4 regions of the Bacillus sp. WC2507 genome follow, and region 4 is predicted to be linked to each of the others. Evidence: a T-box and tRNA genes for the amino acid it is inferred to sense, from the RefSeq annotation. Region 4 holds a T-box; the other regions hold tRNA genes.

What was found. The T-box of region 4 lies ahead of lysS (lysine--tRNA ligase). A T-box ahead of a tRNA ligase gene usually reads a tRNA of that ligase, here a tRNA-Lys.
Region 1: it encodes a tRNA-Lys, which carries the amino acid that the T-box ahead of lysS (lysine--tRNA ligase) is inferred to sense. The anticodon was not compared.
Region 2: it encodes a tRNA-Lys, which carries the amino acid that the T-box ahead of lysS (lysine--tRNA ligase) is inferred to sense. The anticodon was not compared.
Region 3: it encodes a tRNA-Lys, which carries the amino acid that the T-box ahead of lysS (lysine--tRNA ligase) is inferred to sense. The anticodon was not compared.

What each region holds. Positions count from the first base shown of each region.
Region 1 is NZ_JBQXPN010000001.1:4,876,896-4,879,071, forward strand. Features, by position in the region: tRNA gene ACUN28_RS25755 (tRNA-Thr) at 1-38, opposite strand, end outside; tRNA gene ACUN28_RS25760 (tRNA-Phe) at 49-124, opposite strand; tRNA gene ACUN28_RS25765 (tRNA-Asp) at 133-208, opposite strand; tRNA gene ACUN28_RS25770 (tRNA-Met) at 212-288, opposite strand; tRNA gene ACUN28_RS25775 (tRNA-Ser) at 312-404, opposite strand; tRNA gene ACUN28_RS25780 (tRNA-Ser) at 461-553, opposite strand; tRNA gene ACUN28_RS25785 (tRNA-Ala) at 574-646, opposite strand; tRNA gene ACUN28_RS25790 (tRNA-Pro) at 662-735, opposite strand; tRNA gene ACUN28_RS25795 (tRNA-Arg) at 746-819, opposite strand; tRNA gene ACUN28_RS25800 (tRNA-Leu) at 823-911, opposite strand; tRNA gene ACUN28_RS25805 (tRNA-Gly) at 928-1,002, opposite strand; tRNA gene ACUN28_RS25810 (tRNA-Leu) at 1,032-1,112, opposite strand; tRNA gene ACUN28_RS25815 (tRNA-Lys) at 1,127-1,202, opposite strand; tRNA gene ACUN28_RS25820 (tRNA-Gln) at 1,207-1,281, opposite strand; tRNA gene ACUN28_RS25825 (tRNA-Tyr) at 1,293-1,376, opposite strand; tRNA gene ACUN28_RS25830 (tRNA-Val) at 1,385-1,460, opposite strand; rRNA gene rrf (5S ribosomal RNA) at 1,466-1,581, opposite strand; rRNA gene ACUN28_RS25840 (23S ribosomal RNA) at 1,684-2,176, opposite strand, start outside.
Region 2 is NZ_JBQXPN010000001.1:125,676-127,851, reverse strand. Features, by position in the region: rRNA gene rrf (5S ribosomal RNA) at 1-109, shown strand, start outside; tRNA gene ACUN28_RS00730 (tRNA-Asn) at 119-193, shown strand; tRNA gene ACUN28_RS00725 (tRNA-Thr) at 198-270, shown strand; tRNA gene ACUN28_RS00720 (tRNA-Glu) at 293-367, shown strand; tRNA gene ACUN28_RS00715 (tRNA-Val) at 373-448, shown strand; tRNA gene ACUN28_RS00710 (tRNA-Tyr) at 466-549, shown strand; tRNA gene ACUN28_RS00705 (tRNA-Gln) at 615-689, shown strand; tRNA gene ACUN28_RS00700 (tRNA-Lys) at 695-770, shown strand; tRNA gene ACUN28_RS00695 (tRNA-Gly) at 776-847, shown strand; tRNA gene ACUN28_RS00690 (tRNA-Ala) at 858-930, shown strand; gene ACUN28_RS00685 (glycerate kinase) at 1,047-2,176, shown strand, end outside.
Region 3 is NZ_JBQXPN010000001.1:849,566-851,741, reverse strand. Features, by position in the region: gene ACUN28_RS04610 (nucleoside 2-deoxyribosyltransferase) at 112-522, shown strand; tRNA gene ACUN28_RS04605 (tRNA-Glu) at 870-941, opposite strand; tRNA gene ACUN28_RS04600 (tRNA-Ser) at 947-1,037, opposite strand; tRNA gene ACUN28_RS04595 (tRNA-Asn) at 1,045-1,119, opposite strand; tRNA gene ACUN28_RS04590 (tRNA-Ile) at 1,127-1,203, opposite strand; tRNA gene ACUN28_RS04585 (tRNA-Gly) at 1,214-1,284, opposite strand; tRNA gene ACUN28_RS04580 (tRNA-Lys) at 1,298-1,373, opposite strand; tRNA gene ACUN28_RS04575 (tRNA-Thr) at 1,384-1,459, opposite strand; tRNA gene ACUN28_RS04570 (tRNA-Phe) at 1,474-1,549, opposite strand; tRNA gene ACUN28_RS04565 (tRNA-Asp) at 1,563-1,638, opposite strand; tRNA gene ACUN28_RS04560 (tRNA-Met) at 1,642-1,718, opposite strand; tRNA gene ACUN28_RS04555 (tRNA-Ser) at 1,746-1,838, opposite strand; tRNA gene ACUN28_RS04550 (tRNA-Ile) at 1,856-1,932, opposite strand; tRNA gene ACUN28_RS04545 (tRNA-Met) at 1,937-2,013, opposite strand; tRNA gene ACUN28_RS04540 (tRNA-Ala) at 2,034-2,106, opposite strand; tRNA gene ACUN28_RS04535 (tRNA-Pro) at 2,122-2,176, opposite strand, start outside.
Region 4 is NZ_JBQXPN010000001.1:3,128,247-3,130,422, reverse strand. Features, by position in the region: gene ACUN28_RS16745 (SMP-30/gluconolactonase/LRE family protein) at 1-482, opposite strand, end outside; gene ACUN28_RS16740 (DUF2197 domain-containing protein) at 624-794, shown strand; T-box leader at 859-1,115, shown strand; gene lysS (lysine--tRNA ligase) at 1,198-2,176, shown strand, end outside.

The sequences.
Region 1 (2,176 bases), 1.7 Mb from region 4:
TTACAAGTCAGTTGCTCTACCAATTGAGCTAAGCCGGCATAAAAAAAATGGTGGCTCGGGACGGAATCGAACCGCCGACACGAGGATTTTCAGTCCTCTGCTCTACCGACTGAGCTACCGAGCCAACATAAATGGCGGTCCCGACCGGGGTCGAACCGGCGATCTCCTGCGTGACAGGCAGGCATGTTAACCACTACACCACGGGACCATTTGGTTGCGGGGACAGGATTTGAACCTGCGACCTTCGGGTTATGAGCCCGACGAGCTACCGTGCTGCTCCACCCCGCGACAATATAATGTTTTTTAAAAAATGGAGGAGGTAGAGGGATTCGAACCCCCGCGCGACTCTCGCCGCCTGTCGGTTTTCAAGACCGATCCCTTCAGCCGAACTTGGGTATACCTCCATGAAGGAAAAATAAAATTTTATTATTATATGTATCTAAACCATTTAAAAAGAAAATGGAGGAGGTAGAGGGATTCGAACCCCCGCGCGATTCTCACCGCCTGTCGGTTTTCAAGACCGATCCCTTCAGCCGAACTTGGGTATACCTCCGAGACATATAATAAATAAAGTGGAGCCTAGCGGGATCGAACCGCTGACCTCCTGCGTGCAAGGCAGGCGCTCTCCCAGCTGAGCTAAGGCCCCCTGTTTTTGGGAATATCGGGAAGACAGGATTTGAACCTGCGACCCCCTGGTCCCAAACCAGGTGCTCTACCAAGCTGAGCCACTTCCCGTTAATAAAAGCGCGCCCGAGAGGAGTCGAACCCCTAACCTCTTGATCCGTAGTCAAACGCTCTATCCAATTGAGCTACGGGCGCATATGGTGCCGAGGGCGGGGGTCGAACCCGCACGGTGGTCACCCACCGCAGGATTTTAAGTCCTGTGCGTCTGCCTGTTCCGCCACCCCGGCATGTCATATTGAAAATTGGAGCGGAAGACGGGATTCGAACCCGCGACCCCAACCTTGGCAAGGTTGTATTCTACCACTGAACTACTTCCGCAAGACATGTTTGAGTTATTTCATTAAAAGTGCGGGTGAAGGGAGTCGAACCCCCACGCCAAAGGCGCTAGATCCTAAGTCTAGTGCGTCTGCCAATTCCGCCACACCCGCATATTTGATTAAAATGGTGAGCCATGAAGGATTCGAACCTTCGACCCTCTGATTAAAAGTCAGATGCTCTACCAACTGAGCTAATGGCTCTTAATGGCTGGGCTAGCTGGATTCGAACCAGCGCATGACGGAGTCAAAGTCCGTTGCCTTACCGCTTGGCTATAGCCCATTAATTAAGAATGGTGGAGGGGGGCAGATTCGAACTGCCGAACCCGAAGGAGCGGATTTACAGTCCGCCGCGTTTAGCCACTTCGCTACCCCTCCGACATATATGGTGGAGGATGACGGGATCGAACCGCCGACCCCCTGCTTGTAAGGCAGGTGCTCTCCCAGCTGAGCTAATCCTCCATTTTGCCTGGCAACGTCCTACTCTCACAGGGACAAGGTCCCAACTACCATCGGCGCTAGAGAGCTTAACTTCCGTGTTCGGTATGGGAACGGGTGTGACCTCTCTGCCATCATTACCAGACTGTATTCATTTAAGACAAGAATCATTTTAACTTATTTTACTTTTAAAGTCAACAAGTTTTTTTATATTCTTTCAAAACTAGATAACATTGCTTCATATTATATGGTTAAGTCCTCGATCTATTAGTATTCGTCAGCTCCACATGTCACCATGCTTCCACCTCGAACCTATCAACCTGATCATCTTTCAGGGATCTTACTAGCTTACGCTATGGGAAATCTCATCTTGAGGGGGGCTTCATGCTTAGATGCTTTCAGCACTTATCCCTTCCGCACATAGCTACCCAGCTATGCCCTTGGCAGAACAACTGGTACACCAGCGGTGCGTCCATCCCGGTCCTCTCGTACTAAGGACAGCTCCTCTCAAATTTCCTACGCCCACGACGGATAGGGACCGAACTGTCTCACGACGTTCTGAACCCAGCTCGCGTACCGCTTTAATGGGCGAACAGCCCAACCCTTGGGACCGACTACAGCCCCAGGATGCGATGAGCCGACATCGAGGTGCCAAACCTCCCCGTCGATGTGGACTCTTGGGGGAGATAAGCCTGTTATCCCCGGGGTAGCTTTTATCCGTTGAGCGATGGCCCTTCCAT
Region 2 (2,176 bases), 3.0 Mb from region 4:
ATGATGGCAGAGAGGTCACACCCGTTCCCATACCGAACACGGAAGTTAAGCTCTCTAGCGCCGATGGTAGTTGGGACCTTGTCCCTGTGAGAGTAGGACGTTGCCAGGCTATTATTATTCCGCAGTAGCTCAGTGGTAGAGCTATCGGCTGTTAACCGATCGGTCGTAGGTTCGAGTCCTACCTGCGGAGCCATTATGCTTCCATAGCTCAGCTGGTAGAGCACTTCCATGGTAAGGAAGAGGTCACCGGTTCAAGCCCGGTTGGAAGCTTGGGAAGAGTTTTAAAATTTTTGGCCCGTTGGTCAAGTGGTTAAGACACCGCCCTTTCACGGCGGTAACACGGGTTCGAATCCCGTACGGGTCACCACTTTTGGAGGATTAGCTCAGCTGGGAGAGCACCTGCCTTACAAGCAGGGGGTCGGCGGTTCGATCCCGTCATCCTCCACCATATATATTTTAAATGTCGGAGGGGTAGCGAAGTGGCTAAACGCGGCGGACTGTAAATCCGCTCCTTCGGGTTCGGCAGTTCGAATCTGCCCCCCTCCACCATTTTCTTTAAAATAACCTGAGAGGGTTTATTTTTTTGAAAAGATAACCATACTAGTAAATATTAATGGGCTATAGCCAAGCGGTAAGGCAACGGACTTTGACTCCGTCATGCGCTGGTTCGAATCCAGCTAGCCCAGCCATTTACGAGCCATTAGCTCAGTTGGTAGAGCATCTGACTTTTAATCAGAGGGTCGAAGGTTCGAATCCTTCATGGCTCACCATTTTCGCGGAAGTAGTTCAGTGGTAGAATACAACCTTGCCAAGGTTGGGGTCGCGGGTTCGAATCCCGTCTTCCGCTTAATTACTAAGGGGCCTTAGCTCAGCTGGGAGAGCGCCTGCCTTGCACGCAGGAGGTCAGCGGTTCGATCCCGCTAGGCTCCATCTAAATAAAAAAGCTTACATCATATGATGTAAGCTTTTTTTGTATTTAAAAAGACAACTTTCATACTTGTCGTTTAAAATGAAGAAAATGTAAAAAGAAAGGATGGGGGATAATTGTGAAAGTTGTTATTGCATCTGATTCATATAAAGAAAGCTTAAAAGCTATAGAAGTATGTGAAGCTATTGAAAGAGGTTTTGGAGCGATTTTCCCTAAAGCAGAGTATGTAAAAATACCAATTGGGGATGGGGGAGAAGGAACGGTTGATTCGCTTGTGGATGCTACAGGTGGAAGAATGATATCACTTCAAGTGACAGGGCCGCTTAGAGAACGTGTACAAGCCTTTTACGGTATGTCTAAAGATAAAAAGACAGCGTTTATTGAAATGGCAGCAGCATCAGGATTACAACATGTTCCGGTTAAAAAGCGAAACCCACTTATTACAACGACTAAAGGAACAGGAGAACTTATACTACATGCGCTAGACGAAGGAGCTGAGCACATTATTTTAGGACTTGGAGGAAGTGCTACAAATGATGGCGGAGCAGGTATGTTGTCAGCTTTAGGAGTCAGGTTTATAAATGAAGAAGGGGAAGTAATAGAGCCATCTGGAGGCACGTTACATTCGATTGTCGCTATTGATTTTTCGCGAATGGATTCACGCTTAACGCATATAAAGATAGAAGCAGCATGTGATGTAGATAATCCGTTAGTTGGGATAAGGGGAGCATCTTTCGTATTTGGCAGACAAAAGGGTGCGAACGCAGAGATGATGAAAGAGCTGGATGAGAATGTAAAGCATTATGCGAATATCCTTAACCAATCTTTATCTTGCGACGTATCTAAAATACCTGGTGCAGGAGCCGCAGGAGGAATGGGAGCAGCTGTTATTGCAGTGTTAAAGGGAAACTTGCGGAGAGGAATTGAAATTGTATTAGATTATACAAATTTTGATAAGCATATAGAAGGTGCAGATTTAATTATAACTGGCGAAGGGAGAATAGATGAACAAACAGCATATGGAAAGGCCCCTGTAGGTGTTGCGGAGCGTGCAAAGCCTTTTCGTATTCCGGTGATTGCTATTGGAGGATCTGTATCTCCGAATTATCCGGCTGTTCATGAAAAAGGAATTGATGCAGTATTTAGTATTACAGCGAGTCCGATGACATTAGAAGAGGCATATAAAGTAGCAGAAGAGAATATTGAAATGACAGCAAAGAATATTGCAGCATTGTGGAAAATAGCATC
Region 3 (2,176 bases), 2.3 Mb from region 4:
TTATTATCTCAAAACCAAAAACTCTTATTAAAACTTGTTTACATACATACAAATCATATAAGTGAATAAAAAATAATTATTTTTATAACCATTAGGGGGGCAAATAAATGAATATATTTAGCCGGGCCATTTTTCAACCCTGAACAAATTGCACTATTAGAAAAATTAGAGATAATTTTATCTAAGAAAGGATTAAATGTATTTTCTCCACGAAAATATATGAGTAAATTTCCCTTTGGATCTTATGAATGGCAATTTCAAAACTTTGTTACTGATGTAAATGCAATTCAACATAGTGATATTACCTTTGCAATATATAATGATCAAGATTCCGGAACAATGTGGGAAGTTGGGTATACTTGGTCACTTAAAAAACCTATTATTATTTTTAATACTAAAGAAAAAGTTGTTAATCTTATGATTACACAATCTTTACATGCATATTTGGATAGCTTTGATAAAGTAATTCAGTATGATTTTAATAAATTACCTCGTATATTTTATGATGGAGCTGTAACGTAATCAAAAAAAGAAAAAAGCTCATGTGAAATTAAACTTATATAATCTTAACGTGGTTTATTTCCAAAATGATGGCGATACCCCATCACCATCAAGCTAATTTTGAGGGCATTATAAAATTCTTAGGTTAATGGGCATATGGTGTTAGCCCTATTTTAAGAAAATACCTATAAATGCTTTTAGAGGTTTTTATAATAATCTTTTCATACTCCATCGCTCTCTCCTTTCTATTAGTTAGACGATTAGAATAGAAAAAAGTATACAAGAAATCTATAAAAAAAAGCAGACGATTCAAAGTCCGCTTTTACACAACAAAAAAGAGATAGCAGATTATGCTATCTCTTTTAGTATGACCCGTACGGGATTCGAACCCGTGTTACCGCCGTGAAAGGGCGGTGTCTTAACCACTTGACCAACGGGCCAGTTCTGGCAGAGAAGAAGGGATTCGAACCCTCGCACCGCGTTCGCGATCTACTCCCTTAGCAGGGGAGCCCCTTGAGCCACTTGGGTACTTCTCTATAAATATGGCTCCGCAGGTAGGACTCGAACCTACGACCGATCGGTTAACAGCCGATAGCTCTACCACTGAGCTACTGCGGAACAATTATGGTGGGCCTAAATGGACTCGAACCATCGACCTCACGCTTATCAGGCGTGCGCTCTAACCAGCTGAGCTATAGGCCCATAATTGAAAAGCGGGTGAAGAGAATCGAACTCTCGACCAGAGCTTGGAAGGCTCTTGTTTTACCACTAAACTACACCCGCATTAAATTATAAATGGTGAGCCATGAAGGATTCGAACCTTCGACCCTCTGATTAAAAGTCAGATGCTCTACCAACTGAGCTAATGGCTCATTTTGAAAGTGGTGCCGACTAGAGGACTTGAACCCCCAACCTACTGATTACAAGTCAGTTGCTCTACCAATTGAGCTAAGTCGGCTTGCGACTTCAAAATGGTGGCTCGGGACGGAATCGAACCGCCGACACGAGGATTTTCAGTCCTCTGCTCTACCGACTGAGCTACCGAGCCTTTATGTAAAAAATGGCGGTCCCGACCGGGGTCGAACCGGCGATCTCCTGCGTGACAGGCAGGCATGTTAACCACTACACCACGGGACCATTTGGTTGCGGGGACAGGATTTGAACCTGCGACCTTCGGGTTATGAGCCCGACGAGCTACCGTGCTGCTCCACCCCGCGATGATAAAATATTTAATTTAGAAAAAATGGAGGAGGTAGAGGGATTCGAACCCCCGCGCGACTCTCGCCGCCTGTCGGTTTTCAAGACCGATCCCTTCAGCCGAACTTGGGTATACCTCCGAGATATAAACCTTTAGTGGTGGACCTTGTAGGACTCGAACCTACGACCGGACGGTTATGAGCCGTCTGCTCTAACCAGCTGAGCTAAAGGTCCTTTATGGTAGCGGCGGAGGGGATCGAACCCCCGACCTCACGGGTATGAACCGTACGCTCTAGCCAGCTGAGCTACACCGCCATAAATGATATTAAAAAAAGTGGAGCCTAGCGGGATCGAACCGCTGACCTCCTGCGTGCAAGGCAGGCGCTCTCCCAGCTGAGCTAAGGCCCCGTGTTTTTTGGAAAATCGGGAAGACAGGATTTGAACCTGCGACCCCCTGGTCCCAAACCAGGTGCTCTAC
Region 4 (2,176 bases):
AAGTAAAGGTATGTATGGTCAGGTGACCAAGCCATGCCGTTTGATGTATTTACATGTGAAACTTTTTTCTCTACTTTTAAGTTACTATTTAAACAATACAAGGAACCTGCAGCATTAATACCATATGTATCTGTAGAACCTGCCCAAAAACGTCCTGCTGGATCGCATTTTCCATCATTAAAACGATTTTCAAATAAATGTGGTTCAGGGTCAAAAATATGTGTCAGTTTTTCTGTTTTTACATTAATAGAATAAAAGCCGTTTTCCATAGCTAGGAGTAGTACGTCTTCTAAATATGGAACAACACAGCCAATTTGTTGATTGAGAGCAATTACTCGGTTTGTATTAGCGGTAGGACTAAATATGCATAATTGCTTCTCAACAATATCAACCCAGTATAAAAGTTGCTTTTTTTCATTCCAACATGGTCCTTCAGCCAAACTTGCTTTAGCATCTAAAACTAATTCTATATTACTAATCAAGATTTTCACCTCGCTTTATAAGATATTTATATAATTCGATTAGAATAGAGATAAACCTTTTAGTCAGAAGATATTAAGATTTGTACTGTAGAAAATTGATTTTCTCAAGAGATAAAAAAATGTATAAACATGGAGAGGAAAATGCATATGATGTTTTATGAAATTGTTTGCTTTTCTTGTAAAAATATATTTCGTGTTTACGAAGGTAGTGAAAAATATAAGCGATTTAAAGAGAAACCGAAAGGGACATATTGTTGTGATGAATGTATCCATAAAATTCAATTAGAAGCGATAAAACATTTTTTTAGATAGCTATTTTTTTAGAAAAGTTTGAAAATAAAAGTTTTATAAATTATCATATAAAAAAATAATATTTAAAATGGCATGGAAGAGAAGAGTAGTTAAGAAAGGATACGTACAGAGAGCTCTGGTAGCTGAGAAAGAGCAGTATACATCTTAATGAAAAAAGACTTGGAGCTGCGCAAGGAACTAATTTGTTTAGGGATGGTGCGACGGATTCTCCCGTTATAGAGATAGGGTATAAGCATATTTTGCCGTACCTGAAGAGGTTAATATGGCGACGTATTAACAAACTGAGGTGGTACCGCGAAGCTAACAACTCTCGTCCTCAAGATGAATAATCTTGGGGGTGGGAGTTTTTTTATTGCATAAATTTGAAAATATGAAAACAAATAATAATTGAGGTGAATAACATATGCATTGGGCGTATGAAGTAGCACATGAATTAATTAGAAAACATCCAAATAAAGAAACTTTTGTTTGTGCATCTGGAATCAGTCCATCGGGTTCTGTTCATATCGGGAACTTTCGCGAAATAATAACGACTTATTTTGTTGTAAGGGCACTTCAAGATTTAGGGAAAAGGACTCGTTTTATATTCTCATGGGATGATTATGACAGGTTTAGAAAAGTTCCTAAAAATATTGATCCATCTTTTGCAAAATATATTGGTATGCCATACTGTGATATTCCAGATCCGTATGGATGTCATAATTCGTATGCAGAGCATTTTGAAAAAGAGTTTGAGAAATCGCTTCAAGTATTTGGGGTTGATGTGGAATTCATATATCAACATGCTGAATATAGAAGCGGAAGGTATAACAAAAACATATTAGAGGCTTTATATAAAAGAAAAGAAATATATGATATATTAATAAGATTTAAAACTGGAGAGTGTAGTGAAGAAGAGCGAGAGAGCTTTTATCCGGTTACGTTATATTGTGAGAAATGCGGGAAAGATGCAACAACGATTACACATTTTGATAAAGTATTAAAAACAGTTCAGTATGAATGTGTATGTGGAAATCAAAATGAATTATCAGTATTAAATACAAATAAAATGAAACTGAATTGGAAAATCGATTGGCCGATGAGGTGGATGATAGAGGGTGTTATTTTTGAGCCGGGCGGAAGAGATCATTCATCGGAATCGGGTAGTTATAATGTATCGAAGGAAATTGCAAGGGAAATATTTAATCGTGAAGCTCCTCATTACGTTGCTTATGATTTCATTGGAATTAAAGGGAATCATGAAAAAATGTCTAGTTCTTCAGGGAATAGTATTACACCTAGTGAGTTGTTGAAAGTGTATTTACCAGAAGTGATTCTATTTATGTTCGCTAAATATAGACCGAACGCAGCTTTTCATATCGGTCTTGATGAAGATGTGATTC